3 regions of the Alteromonas mediterranea DE genome follow, and region 1 is predicted to be linked to each of the others. Evidence: predicted binding sites of a transcription regulator. Region 1 holds the regulator's gene; each other region holds the start of a gene.
What was found. Region 1 encodes sigma-54, which starts transcription at its own class of promoters, with help from an activator protein. Its sites were predicted from a motif close to GTTGGCACGNNNNTNGNNT; they were not measured.
Positions count from the first base shown of each region.

Region 1 (6,106 bases):
GATCAGCCAGCGCGAGTTACTGGCATTAACGTGACCTAACGCCATACCGCGAATAACAAGGGTTAGGGTCTGGTTTCCTGCTACGCCGCCCATGCTTGGCACAATAGTGTTCAAAATAGCTAATACCGCTAATTGACTTAGCGCCGCTTCAAATAAGTCACTTACCATTGCAGCCATTAGCGCAGTAACAAGGTTTACTGCCAACCATACCGATCTGCGCTTAGTACTTTGCATGACGGGGGCAAAAGTATCTTCGTCGTCATCTAGACCCGCCATACTCATCATCGAGTGTTCGGCGTCTTCGCGAATGATATCTACCACGTCATCAATGGTAATTCGGCCCACCAGCCGGTTGTTTTCATCAACCACTGGCGCTGATAGCCAGTTATAGCGCTCGAACAGACTGGCGACTTCGTCATCAGGCATATTTACCGGAATGGCTTCCGACTCTTCATCCATGACTTCTGATACCTTATTATCGGTTTCAGCGGTCAGTAAACGCGCTACAGGAACAATACCAACCAAGTTATCGGTTCGGTTAACTACGTAAAAGGTATCGGTGTTTTCCGGAAGCTCCCCTTTCAATCGAATATAGCGCAGTACCACATCAACCGTGACGTCAGGTCGTAAGGTGATGGTATCTGTGTTCATGATGAAACCAGCGGTCTCTTCACCATAAGATAGGGCTTGTTCTGCACGTAAACGGTCTTGCGCATCCATTGAGTCGAGAATGTCGGCAAGAACGGGCTCTGGCAGGCTGCTTAGCGTTTCGGCTAAGTCGTCGGTGTCCATCTCTTCAAGTGCATCAACCACATTGGCCGGAAGCATCTTGGTAATAATACCGTTTCGTACATCATCAGACAGTTCCTCTAAGATGTCGCCGTGAAAGTCGCTATCAATGAGTTCCCATAATTCGTCACGGGTTCTACTCGGGCTCGATTCCAGTATGTGGGCGACATCAGAAGGGGGAAGTTCAAGCAGAAGCTTACGTACTGAGACAAACTGACCGTTAGTCAACGCGGCATTAAGGGCGCGTAACTGGGTTTGTACGTATTTAGAAACAAGCGCTTCTGCCATAAGGCGTTATTCCTACCTGCTATTAAGATGAACGGTGAAGGCTTTAAAGCCTAAGTGGGCGTAGAATATCGCAATTACGATGAGTCTGTCATGAAAATTGCGTGGCTTTTGCGCAGTATAACTATAAAACGGCGCTAAACGTTTAATAAGTAATCAGGTGACGGATTTAAACTATTCGTCTTCGTTAAACTTACCTTCTATGAGCTCTTCAATGGCAGCAAGGGCGTCAACATCATCGTTTCCATCTACAATAACATCTACTTGTTCACCTTGATGGCTTTCCAGCATCATTAAACCAAGAACGCTGCTGGCGTCAGCCTCTTTATCGCCTTTCTTTAAAATAATTTTGGCGTCGAACTGATTGGCAAGCTTCACTAATTGGGTCGCTGCTCTTGCATGTAATCCCAGCTTATTTACGATGGTTAGCGTTTTTTTAATTGTCATTACTGGTTTAGCTCTCGATGGCGAATTTGTACATCTGGGTGTATTTCGCTGAAGGTTTTCGACAGAGTTTGGGCAATATACACAGAGCGGTGTTGCCCGCCTGTACAGCCAATAGCGACTGTTACGTAACTTCTGTTGTTGCGCTCTAAATGAGGTAGCCAGGTGGTAATTAAATTCTGAATTTGCCAGATGAACTTGGTAACAACGGGTTGAGAGCCTAAGAAAACCTCAACGGGCGCATCAAGCCCTGTTAGGTGCTTCAGGTCAGGCTCCCAGTGAGGATTAGGTAAAAAGCGCGCATCAAAAACATAATCGGCATCTTTCGGAATACCGTGTTTGAAGCCAAAAGATTCAAACACCAGCACTAAGCGGGAGCTTTTCTTACCGAGTATTCGCTCGCGTATCAACTCAGCAAGTTGGTGAATAGTCAGTTTGTCTGTATCTAAATACAAGTCTGCCCGTTCAGCGATAGGGGCTAGCAAGGCTGACTCTGCCCTTATGGCTTCAGATAGAGACTTATTGAGCTTCGCAAGGGGATGCAGACGTCGGGTTTCGCTGAAGCGTTTTACCAGCACATCATCGCTGGCATCGATATAGACAATGGTCATTGACCACGACGACGGAAGATAATCTAAAATTTCTACCAGATCATCAGGGTTTTTCGGCAAGTTACGCACATCAATGCTCACCGCCACTTGGTCGTATTCATCAACAACAGTGTGGGTTAGGGTAGGAAGTAGGTTTACAGGAATGTTGTCAACGCAGTAGTACCCTAAATCTTCCAATGCGCGAAGTGCGACAGACTTACCAGACCCCGAACGACCACTGATTATAATCAGCTTCACCTAATTTCTCCCAAATCTTCTGGTTTTATCGCATACGCTTTATTGTCTTAAGCGCCTTGGTCACGACCTCGCTAAGGCGCTTAAATCTTTAACTTAGTGCAGAAAGAATATCATCGCTTGTACTGGCACGACGTATCGCTTTAATCGTTTCTTTATCGCTTAGTTTACCGGCTACCGTGGCTAATGTTTGTAGATGGCCTTCGGTTTGCTCTTCAGGAACAAGTAACGCGAAAAATATATCTACCGGCTTTTCATCGAGCGCGTCAAAATTAATGGCTGGCGTACTGGTGACAACAATGGCGATCACCTTTTCTAAACCTGGCAAGCGCCCATGTGGTAACGCAATGCCATTGCCGATTCCGGTACTACCCATACGCTCTCGAGACATCAAACTATTAAGTACCGTTGCCTGATCGATGTTATCGTTATTTTTGGCAGCGATATCTGCGATGATCTCAAGAATTCGCTTTTTACTATTACACTGAACCGCACACTCGGTGCGGTCCAGACTTACGATGGCTTGTATATCCATACTTATTTAGCTACTAATGTTTTTTCAGTTTTTCCTTATGCTTGATTACCTGCCGGTCGAGTTTATCAACCATGCTGTCAATCGCCGCATACATGTCGGTATTTTCTGAGGATGCGAATACTTCAGCGCCACTTAAATGAACGGTCGCTTCGGCTTTTTGATTTAATTTTTCAACGTTCAGGATGACATGCACATTAGAAATGTGATCAAAGTGACGTTCAAGTTTGCTGAACTTCGTATCGACATAATTACGCAAAGAGTCGGTGATTTCGACATGATGACCAGTTAGGTTGATTTGCATATTTCGTCTTCCTTATATTATTAAGCCCGTTTAAATTAGGCTCTTGCGTTGGTTCGACGGCGGGATCGACAATGATTCCCGGTATTTTGCTATTGTTCGCCGGGCAACTTTAATGCCTTGTTCGGCCAACAATGAAGCAATCTTGCTATCACTTAGTGGCTTGCTCGGCTTTTCAGCCGCCACTAGCTTTTTGATCAATGCACGAATCGCGGTAGATGAACACTCACCACCAGAGTCTGTTGCTACGTGGCTAGAGAAGAAGTACTTCAATTCGAAGATACCACGTGGTGTATGCATATACTTTTGCGTTGTGACGCGTGAAATCGTTGATTCGTGCATATCTACCATTTCTGCGACATCGTTAAGCACCATAGGTTTCATCATTTCCGGGCCATGTTCAAAAAAGCCCATCTGCTGCTGCACAATACAGTTTGCCACCTTCATTAAGGTTTCGTTGCGAGATTCAAGGCTCTTAATGAACCACTTAGCCTCTTGCATGTGTGAGCGGATGAATTGTGAGTCGCTACTATTTTTGGCACGACGACTCATTGCAGCGTATTGTTGATTTACACTCAACTTAGGCAGGCTGTCGGGGTTTAGCTCAACCACCCAACGGCCATTCTTTTTGGCGACCGAGACATCAGGAATAACGTACTCAGGCTCTTTAGTAACTAAAGCACTACCTGGGCGAGGATTCAAGGTTTGTAATAAACGCATTGCCTCGCGCAGCTGATCTTCCTTCAAGCGGCTCTTACGCATTAACGTGCGATAATCTTTACTGCTTAATAGGTCTGAATATTCTTCTATAAGCTGTTTGGCTTCGTTAAGCCATGGTGTGTCTTCTGAGAACTGGCGCAGTTGCACCATTAGACATTCCTGCGGCGAGCGGGAGCCCGAACCAATGGGGTCGAACATCTGAATACGCTTAAGTACGCATTCTATTTCGTCCATTTCTATAGGCTCTTCCATATCCTCAGAGTTTACCGCGTCAAGAATGTCTTCAAGGGTCACGGTTAAATAGCCAGACTCGTCAATAGAGTCGATAATTGCCGTAGCAATGGCGCGGTCGGTATCTGAGAAATGGGTCAATCGCATCTGCCACGACAAATGTTCCTGAATATCCTCGGTGGTTTCGCCTTGAAATATTTGTTCATCGTCATTTGAAGGACCTGGCGCTGGGGCCGATGACGCTGAATAGTATTCATCCCATGTGCTGTCGATAGGAAATTCATCGGGAAGGTCGTTTTTTTCTAACGCGTCACCCGCTTCCAATGTATCGCTAGACGCTGTCGCAGACGCTTCTGTCACGCTATCGTCGCTATCGATATTATTTTTTTCTACTTGCGGCTCGTCGTTACCTTCTTCAACTTCCAATAAAGGGTTTGAATCGAGGGCTTCTTGAATCTCCTGCTGAAGATCAAGCGTAGATAGCTGCAGCAGTTTTATCGCCTGCTGAAGCTGGGGTGTCATGGTAAGTTGTTGGCTAAATTTTAGCTGTAAAGATGGTTTCATCTACGTCTTATTTAAATGCTCTAAATTGAATACACCAGAGCGAAATTGAAAAATGACAATTCAGTTACACTAACTATAGCCTGAATTGTTCGCCTAGGTATACATCCCTTACTTTTTGATTACTTAAAACCTGTTCCGCTGTTCCTTGCGCGATAAGCTCGCCATGACTCACAATGTACGCTTTCTCACAAACATCCAATGTTTCTCGCACGTTATGGTCGGTGATAAGGATTCCAATACCCCTATCTCGAAGATGCTGTATTATCTTCTTTATATCATTAACTGATATTGGATCAACACCAGCAAACGGTTCGTCTAATAAAATAAATTGCGGATTAGCTGCTAGTGCGCGTGCTATTTCAACACGTCGTCGTTCACCACCGGACAAACTCATCCCTGTACTATTACGTATATGGTTAATATTAAATTCATCAAGTAGCGCGTCAGCTTCTTCTTCTTGCTGCTGTGAATTTAAATCCTTACGGGTTTGCAAAATGGCCATGATATTTTCATGTACCGTAAGCTTTCTGAAAATTGATGCCTCTTGCGGAAGGTAGCCAATTCCGCGGCGTGCACGCTCGTGCATGGGCTGATGAGTAAGCTCATTATCATCGATTTCAATCTTGCCTTTATCCAGGTTAACCAATCCCACAATCATATAAAATGTAGTGGTCTTACCAGCGCCATTGGGGCCAAGTAGGCCAACAATTTGACCCGTCGAGACAGAAAGGCTGACGTCGCGTACTACCTGACGCGATTTATATGCCTTAGCAAGGTTGGTTGCGCTCAAAGTTGCCATTGCTATTGATTGTCCTCACTGTCTTTATCTTCTTTCTTCGATGATGTCTTGCGAATGGATTCAGGAGTAAATACCGTAGTCACTCGACCTTCTCCATTTTCGCCCGCCCCACCAGTAGCAAGTAACTGCTCGGTAATCATGTCGAAAGTAATGTTGTCACCTTGCACTTTACTGGTGTCTTGTTGAAGTTCCGCGTTTCCTGAAAGAGAAATTGTGCGATTGATCACCTCATAACGAATTTCGTTTGCCTTAGCAGACACCGGAGTACCGTCTTCTAGTGTTTGAGAATAACTGGCTGGCTTTCCTCTGGCGATAAAAATTTCGCGGCCACTACCTTCACTCGCGATAACTTCCACTTCATCGGCTTCAATCACCAGCGAACCCTGGGTAATCAGTACATCTTCTTTATACAACGCCGTTTTATTTTTACCGTCGATAAATTGAGTATTTGAGCCTATTTTAATGGGCTGCGAAAAATCATCTTCGCTTGCGCTTACCGCACCGCTAGCGATGACAAGTAATAGGCTAGTTGCTAGGGGAATAAGTGGTTTGTACATGATCTAAAAGCTCGTATTCTTGTGTGCGTAAATTCGCGT
Region 1 covers NC_011138.3:895,403-901,508, forward strand. Annotated here, with positions in the region: gene mgtE (magnesium transporter) at 1-1,077, opposite strand, end outside; gene MADE_RS04100 (HPr family phosphocarrier protein) at 1,249-1,521, opposite strand; gene rapZ (RNase adapter RapZ) at 1,521-2,366, opposite strand; gene ptsN (PTS IIA-like nitrogen regulatory protein PtsN) at 2,455-2,898, opposite strand; gene hpf (ribosome hibernation promoting factor) at 2,912-3,199, opposite strand; gene MADE_RS04120 (RNA polymerase factor sigma-54) at 3,230-4,711, opposite strand; gene lptB (LPS export ABC transporter ATP-binding protein) at 4,785-5,510, opposite strand; gene lptA (lipopolysaccharide transport periplasmic protein LptA) at 5,513-6,067, opposite strand; gene lptC (LPS export ABC transporter periplasmic protein LptC) at 6,036-6,106, opposite strand, start outside.

Region 2 (6,106 bases), 1.2 Mb from region 1:
ACAAGCGCAAGAAGTACACGAATTTATACGCGGTTACTTTTTTAAAGTAGATTCGCAATTGGCCCAAGGCCTTCGTATTGTATACGGTGGTAGTGTGAAGCCAGATAATGCTAAAACCCTATTTGCACAAAATGATGTAGATGGTGGGTTAATTGGCGGAGCCAGCTTAAAAGCTGAAGATTTTATTTCAATTTGCCAAGCGGCAAACTGACGAGGTATTTATGATTTACGAAGTGCTATTAGTAGCATACCTAATTGTGGCGCTTTTGCTTATTGGATTTGTTTTAATCCAGCAAGGTAAGGGTGCAGATATGGGCGCTTCATTTGGCTCAGGCGGTTCAAACACAGTGTTTGGCTCATCGGGTTCTGGAAACTTCATGACGCGCACAACGGCAATTTTAGCGGGTCTTTTCTTTTTTATCAGCCTATCGCTAGGCGCTATGACGGCTAACCGTGAAAGTGCTGAAGACGAGTGGGACAATCTAGAAATACCAGCGGCTGTTGAGCAGCAAGTAGAACGACCTGCAGACCAAGACGTACCTGTTATCGAAGGTGCAGCACAGAGCGACGTTCCTGTTGTTGATGGTGCAGCGCAAGGTGACGTACCAGCGGTTGAAGATGACGCGACAGACGTGCCAGCGTCTGACGATACTGAAGGTTCAAACTAAAGTAAATTTGCGGAAGTGGTGGAATTGGTAGACACGCCATCTTGAGGGGGTGGTGAGCATAGCTCGTGCGGGTTCAAGTCCCGCTTTCCGCACCAACTTTGAAGAGAGGCCAGCATGCATGCTGGCCTTTTTTTCTTTAAATGTCCCGTCCTGAAATACGTTGACATAAAGAGGACTTCTTTATGACGACATCAAATATTACCAAGGCTAAGCCCAGCGCTCTTAATTGTAACAAAGCGTTAAATTCCAAAATTAACAGGATGTTATGCCTGTTACTATCTTTGTTATTCAGCTATTCTTCTGTAACTAGCCGTTCTGGCATTCCACAAAATTGAAATATTCACACGACGGGGCACTGTAGTGCAAAAGACACTTAGTCAGAGTTTATTCCAAACCTTATTTATAGGAGTTGTAATAGCATCACTTCTGATAATTGGCGCTGTCTGGCGCTCTGCTAATACACTTGTGGTTAAAAATATCGAACACGATATCCAGTTAGCAGAAAAGGTCTTTGATAAAGTTGTTTCTGACAGGCAAACCGTAATTAAAAGTGTGTCAAAAGTGCTTTCTCGTTCATTTGATTTCAGACGGGCCGTGGGAACAGGTAGCATTCCCTCAATTGAAGCCGCCTTTACCAGTTATGCAGACAGGCTAAATACCGACATTATTGCACTAGTCAGTTTAGACCATCAGGTTGTTGCTTCACACACCGAGCTTTTCAAAGAAGGGCAAAATGTTCAAAGTAGCTTAGCCTTAGTTGCCAAGGGTAAAGATAGCGGTTTATTTGTCGTAGATAATAAATTAGTTCAGCTTAATCTCATTCGTGTAGAAATCCCTACACTTAGATACTACATGCTTATCGGTATTGAATTCGACAGTGTATTGCTACAAGAACTGAAAGAACTCGTCGATGCAGAAATCATAATATCGCAGCTCGATTCAAATCGTATACTTAAAACCACATTAAAGGAACACGAGGCTAAGCGAGTCCTTGCATCACAACGAGATCCTTCTTGGGTCGATGTAACGTTCAAAAATCAACTTACTTACGTAACGCGCCAAGTCTATTTAGGAAGCGAAGAAACCTTACCGGTTAAGATTACTCTAGCCGTTGATACCACTTCCTCTTTTGAGGCCTTTACCGGCGTGCAGCTCACTATCTTCGCCTTCTCTATTTTAGCGATATTGATTGCACTTGGTTTGTCACTATTGCTTGCACGAAGCGTGAGTCAGCCGGTATCTACATTAGTAAAAGCGGTTAATAAGGTGGCCTCGGGTAAATATGGTGCCACACTAAAAACCCCCTCAAAGCTTAAAGAAATTACCGAACTCGCCAATGCAGTAGACAGCATGCAGGCCAGTATTAAGAGCCGAGAAAAGCACATTCGCTATCAGGCTGAACACGATGTATTAACAGGGCTTTTTAACCGTAACTATGTGGAAGGCTATTTTGAGTCTGAGTTAGGAAGTGGGCACTCTGTTCAGGTTGTGGCAATCACGGTTATTGGTTTTAGAACCATTAACGATCTTTATGGCTATTCTAATGGTGATAACACATTAAAAGCCCTTGCTGAAAGGTTACAGCGTTGGCCCGGTACTTCAGCCCGTCTAGCTGGCGGAGAAATTCTTTACATTACACACGACGCACTCAATGATGATCAGCTTGAAACCCTCAAGCACATTTTAGAGCAGCCGGTAGAAAGTAATTTAATCGCTATTCCGGTAAAGGTAGCTATGGCTGTAATTGATTGCCCTAAAGATGCCTCGTCTTCTGAAGAATTGTTTAGAAAAATGAATATCGTGACAGACGAAGCGATACACAGCGACAGTTGGTGTGTTCGTTACAAAGCCGATCTGGAAGATAAATACACCAGAAGGCTGTCTATTACTACTGAGTTAAAGCGCGCGTTAATCAGTCAGCAAAATGAATTATCTATGGTTTATCAGCCTAAAATTGATTTACAAACCATGAAAGTATGCAGTATGGAAGCGCTCATTCGTTGGAACAACAGCGTACTTGGGTTTGTTCCTCCCGATGAGTTTATTACCATTGCTGAACAAGCAGGTTTGATAGAGCAGGTTACATCATGGGTGATGAAGCAAACCATTTCTGACTTGGCTTACTTCAGAGAAAAGGGCTATGGCTTTACGGTAGCCATGAATTTATCTACCCAGGATATTCAAAATAAGGTGCTGTTAACTAAACTTGTCTCGCTACTTACCGAAGAGGGCTTGTCGCCTGAAGCCCTTGAGCTTGAGATAACCGAAAGCGATCTGGTGGCAGACGCATCACTTGCGATTGAGAACTTAAACGAGTTAACCGCCCGTGGTTTTCATTTTGCCATCGATGACTTTGGTACGGGTTACTCTTCACTGGCTTATTTGAAAAACTTGCCAGTAAAAACCATTAAAATAGACAAGAGTTTTATACTGTCGCTTGCCAGTGATGAAAACGACCAGCAAATTGTCCGCACGGTTCTTAGCTTAGCTAATGTCTTTAACTTGAAAGTAGTTGCCGAAGGTGTAGAAGATGCCGCATCGTTAGACATTCTTAAAGAATGGGGATGTGACATAGTACAAGGCTACTACATCAGCCGCCCATTGAGTTGCGCTGACTTAGAAAGTTGGCTTCAAAATACGCCTTTCGGAGAATAGCTATTTTATTAATTAAATTTTATTGTTCTAAACGAAGACTCAATATTTATTGTCGTTAAAAGAAGCGACATGGCATTGTAAATGCAACAAACAATAATGAAGCGTGTATAACGCTCTGCGGGCTCATTCTTCTCTAAACTGTGAGTATTTTGCCCATTGAGTTGTGAAATTAATTCAAAAACAAGGAATTTATTATGGACATCATTCGTATACTACTATCGATTTTACTACCACCGCTGGGCGTGTTTCTTCAAGTTGGGCTAGGCGCTCATTTCTGGATTAATATTCTGCTAACCATCCTGGGCTACTTTCCAGGGGTTATCCACGCCATTTACATTATCGCTAAAAAGTAGCGCTTACTGGCGTAAGAAGAGGGGCGTTAATCTCGCGCCTTTTCTATCAAACGTGGTACAAAGTGAAAAATTAAAAAAGCCAGCTATAAAAGCTGGCTTTTGTTTTTGGTTGCCGTAAAACGATAGCCTCACTTTAGACAGTGAGGCTATCTAGTACTAGGCTGTAACTTTTTCTTCGTCTAGCTCTTTTTTCATTTCTTCGCGATAGGCGTTAGCAAGCTTGGTTTTCTGACTATCGTTTAGTACATTCCCCGCCACTTGAAAGAACTCTTGTTCCTCATCCGCGAGGTGATGTTCAACTTTTTCTTGTAACGTTTTTAAATGACGTAGCCAAGCGGGCGAGCTCATATCAGTTTCGTCGAGTTTACCTAGCAGTTCATCAATTTCATGATGTTCTGCAATGCCATGACGAGTTAAGTCGACAGTAGCATCCTTTTCTAGCAGATGGGTATAAAAATGTCGCTCTTCAGCGATAGCATGACTCTCTAGCTGAGTTTTAAGTGCTTCATAGTACTCGCGACGTGCCGCAGTGTTGCCGCTTGTTTCGGCGAGAATCTTAAGCAGCAAACGTTGCTTTTCATGGTCTTGGCGCAGTGCTTCAAATATTTTCATGGAAGATCCCTCAAATGGTTAAATACTTACTAACCAATGCGATTTTTGTTCCATGCTTTCCGCTATTCTTTGTAATTGATTTAAAACGCTTTTTAATTTTAATGCTGTTGAATAATGCCTAGGCATTAAACAACAGCGCAAGATTTACATAGCGCGTTACCAATATATTCTCAACGGTTTATATTCCGAACCATTTGTTCATAGCGAGACTTAAACACCTTGCGCTAGCATGGCATCGGCGAGCCGCCTGAAAGCCGCAATATTCGCCCCCTTCATATAATCGACATAGCCATCTTCACGCTTACCTTCGATTACACAGCGTTCGTGAATACTGTTCATAATCGAGCAAAGCTGTTCGTCTAACGCGCTGGCGTCACGCTGATTGAACATAGCATTTTGACCCATTTCTAAGCCTGAAAGTGCAACGCCTCCAGCATTAGATGCCTTGCCCGGTACGTAGGTTATTTTGGCGTCAAAAAACTGTTTTTGCGCGTCGGTAGTGCAAGGCATATTGGCACCTTCTAATACCATTTTACATCCGTTGTTAAGCAGTGCGTTGGCATCTTCTTCTTGCAGTTCGTTTTGCGTGGCACAGGGGAGCGCTATGTCGCATTTAAGGTGCCAAGGTTTTTTATCCGCTACCCACGCCCCCATATTTTGTTCAGCCATGTCATAGAGTATGTTTTCACTTGAAGCATGATTTTCAATTGCCCACCTCAGGTTTTTATCACTTAATCCGCTCTCACTATGTAAAAGCCCTCGGCTGTTAGATAGTGAAATTACCTTAGCGCCTTTTTCAACGGCTTTTAAGGCGGCATGAAGGGCGACATTTCCGGCTCCAGATACTGTCACTGTTTTGCCCTTAAGGTCGGTCTTTTTATACTGGCACACCGCATTTAAAAAGTAGATGAGGCCAAAACCTGTTGCTTCGGTTCGAACATAGCTACCACCAAACTCTAAGCCTTTGCCGGTGAGTACGCCTTCAAACTTATTATTTAACCTGCGGTATTCACCATATAAATACCCGATTTCTCTTGCCCCCACATTAATGTCGCCTGCGGGTACATCGGTATTTGCGCCTATATGTCGTTGCAACTCACGCATAAATGCTTGGCAAAACAACATGATGTCACGATCTGAACGCCCCTTAGGGTTAAAATCTGAGCCGCCTTTTCCTCCACCCATTGGCAGCCCGGTCAATGCATTTTTAAAGCACTGTTCAAACGCTAGGAATTTAAGCACGGATAAATTTACGGTAGGGTGAAAGCGTAGACCGCCTTTATATGGCCCCATCGCTGAGTTGTGTTGTACACGCCACCCCTGATTTACTTCAATGTTACCTTCGCTATTCATCCACGAGACAGTAAAGTTAATAATTCGCTCCGCAAGGCAGAGGCGTCTAACAATATCAAACGCTTTGTAGTGCGCATTGGCATTGTATATAGGAACAATATCTTGAAGTACTTCGTGAGTGGCTTGAAGGTATTCAGTTTCGCCAGAAAATTTATCGTTAAGAAACGTGGTTATTTCATCCAAATTACTTTGTTCTGCCATGGACTACTTAATCCTTATTGCTAAAATTTGTCAGCACTGTAAGACTGCGAGGAACGGTTTTTATTGTAAGTGAGTTCCCTTCATAAATTTCGCCGTCTACGGCATAGGCTGTCGGTTTATCAAACGTTAAAGTGATAGTTGCTGCGCGTTCATGACGTATAGAATCTGATTGTTTTTTTGCATCAGCAGGGCTTAACACAAGCTCTGCTAGCGACAAAAATTGTTTGTCGGATGTGGTTTGTGGCTCAAGCCATGTTAAGTCTA
Region 2 covers NC_011138.3:2,070,528-2,076,633, forward strand. Annotated here, with positions in the region: gene tpiA (triose-phosphate isomerase) at 1-211, shown strand, start outside; gene secG (preprotein translocase subunit SecG) at 222-668, shown strand; tRNA gene MADE_RS09250 (tRNA-Leu) at 678-763, shown strand; gene MADE_RS09255 (bifunctional diguanylate cyclase/phosphodiesterase) at 1,029-3,323, shown strand; gene MADE_RS20210 (YqaE/Pmp3 family membrane protein) at 3,518-3,676, shown strand; gene MADE_RS09265 (hemerythrin domain-containing protein) at 3,833-4,288, opposite strand; gene gdhA (NADP-specific glutamate dehydrogenase) at 4,499-5,842, opposite strand; gene MADE_RS09275 (diacylglycerol kinase family protein) at 5,850-6,106, opposite strand, start outside.
Region 2: MADE_RS09265 (hemerythrin domain-containing protein) is a predicted target of sigma-54. The motif match lies at 4,325-4,343, and genes of this name have one in related genera.

Region 3 (6,106 bases), 540 kb from region 1:
CAAGGTGAAGTGGGATCACCGGCGTTTGCGTTAATGCTACACACTGCTCTACAACGTTGACTAATTGACGTACGTTACCCGGCCAAGATGAAGTTACCAGCTGCTGCATAGCGTCATCAGAAAACTGACTAACGTTAACACCGTGGCGCTGCGCACTTTGCTGTAATAAAGAACGCGCCAACAGCGGAATGTCTTCGCTACGAGATTTTAGAGACGGAAGTTTTAAATTCACCACGTTTAAGCGGTAATACAAGTCTTCTCTAAACGTGCTTTCTTCCATTTCCTTGTGCAGGTCTTTGTGGGTGGCTGAAATGATACGCACATCGATGTCGACATGTTTACTACTGCCCACTGGGCGTATTTGACGTTCTTGGAGCGCTCTTAACAACTTCACTTGAAGCGTCATGGGCATATCGCCAATTTCGTCTAAAAATAAAGTGCCGCCGTCGGCTTCCCTAAATAACCCGGGATGAGCGGCAACGGCTCCAGTGAACGCGCCTTTTGCGTGACCAAATAATTCTGATTCAAGAAGGTTTTCTGGCAATGCGCCACAGTTAATGGCTACAAATGGTTTATCGCTTCTATTGCTAGCCTTATGGATAGCATTGGCTAACAGCTCTTTTCCCGTGCCGCTAGCTCCGCTTATGAGCACTGACACTTCCCGTTTAGCTATACGAAAAGCTTGGTCTAACACATTGAGCATTTCTGGAGAACGAGTAATGATATCTTTCGCCCAGTCTCCCGGCTGCGCAGCTTGAGACTGGCTTAACGCTTTTTGAAGTAAAGTGCGTAGTTCGTCGTGATCCACAGGCTTAGGTAAGAAACCAAAAACGCCGCGCTGCGTTGCCGCCACTGCATCGGCAATGGTGCCGTGAGCTGTCATTAGAATAACGGGGATATCTTTCCTAATTCCCATTATTTCTTCAAACAGGCTTAACCCATCAAGACCCGGCATGCGCAGGTCGCTTAACACGACATCAAAGCTGTCATTTTGCAGTTTGCGTAGGGCAGACTGGCCATCTTCGACTGCCGTGACGTCATAACCTTCGCCTTCTAAGCGAATGGTTAATAAGCGCAATAAGCTTTTATCATCATCAACCAACAATAAGTTAGGGTTACTACTCGCCTTTTCGCTCACTGTTGTGTACTCCTGTTTTTATCCATCAGTGTTGCTTCAATTTGCAACAATTCTTCTAATTTTTTGCGCAAGTTTATTGCTTCTTTGTTTAGCGCTTCTAGCTGCTCGCCACGAGATGTATTTTCTTGCTCTAATACTACCATTGCTGATTCGAGCTGCATGACTTGGTTATTCTGCGCCCCCGCAACAACATTAATTAACTCTTGCGCAGCCGGCGTAAACCCACCCGCAATGTTATTCACCGCTAGTTGAGCCCTTAGCCTGTCTTGATACGGCGTGTCGTTCGGTAGCGTCAGAATATAAGCGTGCAAAGTGTCATATGCCGAATCACTGAGTGACTTCAACGTATGCTTGCGCTTAAGCCAAGGTTGGTTCGCTGCGTCTATCCATTTGTTTAACCAATAAGTTGCATCGCAATTGTGTTCAAAGGTTTGTGGCGGTTCATCAAACAAACAAAAACCGCGCTCTACTTTTGCTACCGGCGAGACCTTTTCGGCCTCATTGGTGTTGTCGTTATTTCTGGTTAAACTCTGACATCCTGTCAGTACCAGTAAGGCGACAATTAAACCACTTATTCTCATTTTTACTTTTCCTGCTGCGGAATGGTCACTCTAAAGCAAACATCGGCATAGTCTACATCTACCACGCGTACATCACCATGCATTAGTCGAGCGCAATCAGCAACAATAGATAAACCTAACCCAGTCCCAATTACATTATCGTTTCTCGGTTCCGTTCCTCGAATGAAAGGTTCAAATAAGGTGTGTACTGACTCTGGAGCAATGCGTTTACCGCGATTAGCCACGTCTAGTACAAGATTATCATTTTCGTTATAAAGATGTATGTTTATAGGTCTACCCACTGCACCATGTGCAACAGCATTAGACACCAAGTTATCAAGAACTCTTCTAAATAATTCCTCGTCTATTTTAACCTCGGGTGAGGTAATATTCACATCAACCTCTCTATCTTGAATAGCCAATGCATAGTCTTCTAAACATGCCGAAACTAGCTTGTTGGCATCGCTTACTACCATTTTAGGCTGCGCTTGCTGTAACAGAAGGTTATAGTCGAGTAGCTTTTCAACAAGCGTGTTTAAGCGTTGGGTACTTGCTGTAAGTAGCGAGAGAACCTCTCGCTGCCCTTTGTTCAGCTCGCCTACTACGTTTTCAGAAAGTAAGCTGCACCCTTCTTTTATGCTTGCTAAAGGGGTTTTTAGTTCGTGGGCGGCGTGCCGTAACAGTGCTGTTCTTATGTGTTCAAGCTGCTGAAGTCTGTCATAAAGCCAATGTAAGTCTTTTTCGACATCAATCAACTCTCTAGGTGCCTGACGCGACAACGGCGGTAACTGGCCATCACTTCGCGCCATTATCCTTATAATTTTTTTGAGATTATTAACAGGGTTAACAATAAGTTGACTACCTAATAGTATAAGAAGCAACGATACGCTGACCAGCATGGCGGTAGACCACGCTTGCTTCGCTTGCATTGCGTTTAGGTCGTCTTGTTGAAGCTTAACCCGTTCGTTAATTGTCGCTTCAACATCGTCACGTAGTAGTTCGACGCTGTCGCCAACTGACGCTAAATAGGCATTCAACAGCAGTTGATCTTCAATAGTTCGGTATTCAGCTAATTGGGATAGCTGCTCAGAAAGTCGAGAGCAGGTCGTGGGTATCGACAACGCCTGACAAAGATTATCTGCGGCTACGGCAAATTGCTCTATTGCGTTGTCGGAAAGAGATGCTACTTGTTCGTTTCTCAAAACGGCAAATTGGCGAACGCTTCTTTCAACGTCAACAACGGCATTATCAAGGCGCTGCATATCGCTAACAACATCTACCACAAAACGGGTTTCTAATGTTGTCATTTTACCTACTTTAGCCAAGTCGCTTTGACTTTGCCAAAGTAAGGCAATAAGGGGAATGAGGGCAAGTAAAAAACTACCTAGCGTTAACTGCCTCAGCGAGCCCAGCTGTACTAAGCGCTCGCTCAACGAAACCTTGTTTATCAGAACCTTACCCTCATTAGTTTGTCGTGTTTTATCTACTCACTTGCTGTGAGCTTTTTATTACCCGGCGTTAACTCACTTTTCACCAATTCGGCTTCAGAAAGCTTGCCATCTTCGTTATCGTCTATTAACCCAAAATTACGCAACAGCCCAGTATGGCGCACTGACTCTTTCAGAGAAATAAGACCGTCTTTGTTTGTGTCTAACTGCTGCAATAACGTGCGCGCGGGGTTTGCGTGCGCATCCGCTACGGATATGGCTTGTACTGCAGCTACAGCACAAAGTGCTATGAAAACTTTTTCGAGACGTTTCATCATGAATCCTCCGCAAAATGCTTATAAAATCCTTCTCTTTCGCTCTTAACTAGCTTCAAATCATTAACAATAAGAAGAGAGAAAAAGGCTGCTAGATACTATCACTAGTCTTCAATTAACCACTATCATAATTGCATTGAATTTTATTATGCCATTTTCAGACCAACAGTTAAAATAGGTTATAAATCAATGGCTTTTGTAAAATTAGATATTCACAATGAAAGGAACAAAGAAATTGTGTTGCAATAAAGAAACACTACTGTGAAACCATAACAATAGCTGTTAAAGGTTCACAGTAGGCGGTGCTAGGCCATCGCCGAGGCATCGTAACGGCAGGGAGAACGCACGAGCGCAGAAAGAGGGATAGGCTTGCTAAACAGGAAGCCTTGAACATTGTCACACCCGTGTTCTCTGAGGTAATCCCACTGTTCATGGTTTTCTATACCTTCAGCACAAACAGAAAGAGAAAGGCGCTTTGCAAGATCGATAATTGCACCGGTAACCAGTCGGCTGCGCTCGGAAGTTTGAAGTTCCGTAACGAATTGCCGGTCTACTTTCAATGTATCGATATTAATTTGAGTGAGGTAACTTAACGACGAATACCCTGTACCAAAGTCATCTAGGGCGATAGCACACCCCATATTCGATATTCGTCTGAAAAACTTATTGGATAAAGCAAAATTTTCAAGATAAGCGCTTTCGGTAACCTCAAACTCAACGTTTTCTGGATTTATGTCATATAAATTGAAAGTATTGTAGATATAGTCAAAAAGTTGATTACTCCTCAGGTCGTGCCCCGATAAGTTAATCGACGCTCTGAATGGTGTTAAAGCCCATTGCTTTAAATCTGGCATATCAATACAAACTTGCTTGATGATCCAGCGGGTTATGGCCGTTATTTTGCCCCCTTGCTCTGCAATGGGTATAAACTCATTGGGCATAACCAGCCCAAACTCGGGGTGTTCCCAACGGATTAATGCTTCAACGCCAACTACCTCACCTTCATTACTCACTTTAACTTGGTAGTAAACAACAAACTCATCGTTTAAGAGTCCTTGTTCAATGCCGTTTGCCAAATGAAGCTTACGCTTATGAGACTCGACCATATCTGGCGTAAACAACGTGTAACTGCCTCTTCCCCTGGCCTTCGACCGGTACATGGCCAAATCTGCATTGCTCATAAGCTCACTTAGGTCATAGCCTGCATCTGACGCTGTAGCTATACCCACGCTCAGACCTACGGTCAATGACAGCCCACGAAGCTCAAAAGGCTCATCAAAAGCGGTGATTAATCGGGTAGCCAGACGTTGCGCTTGTTCGGTGGAAGCATCTCTATCAGGAAGCACTAAAAACTCATCGCCCCCTAAACGAGCAAACAGGTCGCCATCACGCAATAAACACTTCACCCTATCTGCCACTTCGATAAGAATAAGGTCGCCAGTTTCATGGCCTAACGAGTCATTGATCCCCTTAAAGCCATCTAAATCAAAAAATAGAAGCAATAAGTCTTCGTCATTTCTTTTCGCTCTTGCTAACTCTAAACGCAAGTTATCAAGTACGAACTGTCGGTTAGGCAATCCGGTTAAGCTATCAAAATTAGCCAGCCTCGACATGGTCTCTTGCTGGTCCACCAAGGTTTGCTTTTGTTCAAAGTTAACCAGCAGCTCCACTTCAATAGCATCCAGCAAGCTATTGATGTTACGGGCAAGCTGACCGACTTCGTTAGAAGACTCTATCGAGTTTCTAAGCGCGTAATCTTTTGATTCATAAACCTCTTGGGTAAATTTCCCCAACGATGCTAAAGGTGAGAGAAGACGGTAGAAAATAAAGAAACATGTTCCCGTACACAATAGCCAGAATGCTAAAATAAATGGCACTTGCTTAATAAGTTGGCGAGTTGAGTTTGAAGCCTTAACTTCATTGGTATCAACGTAAATAACCAGGTGCCCCATTGGGTAAAGGCTACTGCCAATGATTTGATGTGCGGTGATCACGTCTTCATACTGTGCAATACCAAAAGGTACATTCTCTGGAGAGGTAGGTACTGCCTCATCGTCAAATTTTAATGATTGCTTGGGTTGTACTGTCGAGATAACCCTATAATCATTATCGTAAAGGGTTGCACTAAGAAGATATGGGTGTTCTTTAACAGGTTGGAATACAGAAGAAAGTAACGCATTATTACCTGGATTTTTTTGCATTAAAATCGAAAGCTGTAACGCAAGTGAGTTACTTAGCGCGGCCGTATTATCCGCGACAACAGTCATCACTGACTCACTGTGTTCTAACTTATTTACAATAGCTATTGATGTGGCCAAAATAGCCATAGAAACGGATATGACTAACCCGACAGAAATTTTTAAGGTTTTAAACACGTTTGTGCCTTACTGAACTACTTCGCCTTTGCCAAGCTGGCGATATGCAATAGGTAAAAAGAACCATTACGCAGTATCGATTTCGTTATTATTATTATGCGCTCAATAGTACGGCACGAGATAAGAAAATAAAACGGATTTTTAAATACCTATGGCGCGCTTGTTAAAACCCAAGTGTTACTGAGTGTTTTCAACAACGTCCAGCTTCGTTTTAATGTACTGACTGTGAGGGACGTATAATAAATCAGCAATTTGCCTGATTGTGCTTTCT
Region 3 covers NC_011138.3:1,438,846-1,444,951, reverse strand. Annotated here, with positions in the region: gene MADE_RS06545 (sigma 54-interacting transcriptional regulator) at 1-1,138, opposite strand, end outside; gene MADE_RS06540 (hypothetical protein) at 1,135-1,719, opposite strand; gene MADE_RS06535 (sensor histidine kinase) at 1,722-3,131, opposite strand; gene MADE_RS06530 (EF-hand domain-containing protein) at 3,182-3,463, opposite strand; gene MADE_RS06525 (putative bifunctional diguanylate cyclase/phosphodiesterase) at 3,766-5,835, opposite strand; gene MADE_RS06520 (tellurite resistance TerB family protein) at 6,013-6,106, opposite strand, start outside.
Region 3: MADE_RS06530 (EF-hand domain-containing protein) is a predicted target of sigma-54. The motif match lies at 3,609-3,627, and genes of this name have one in related genera.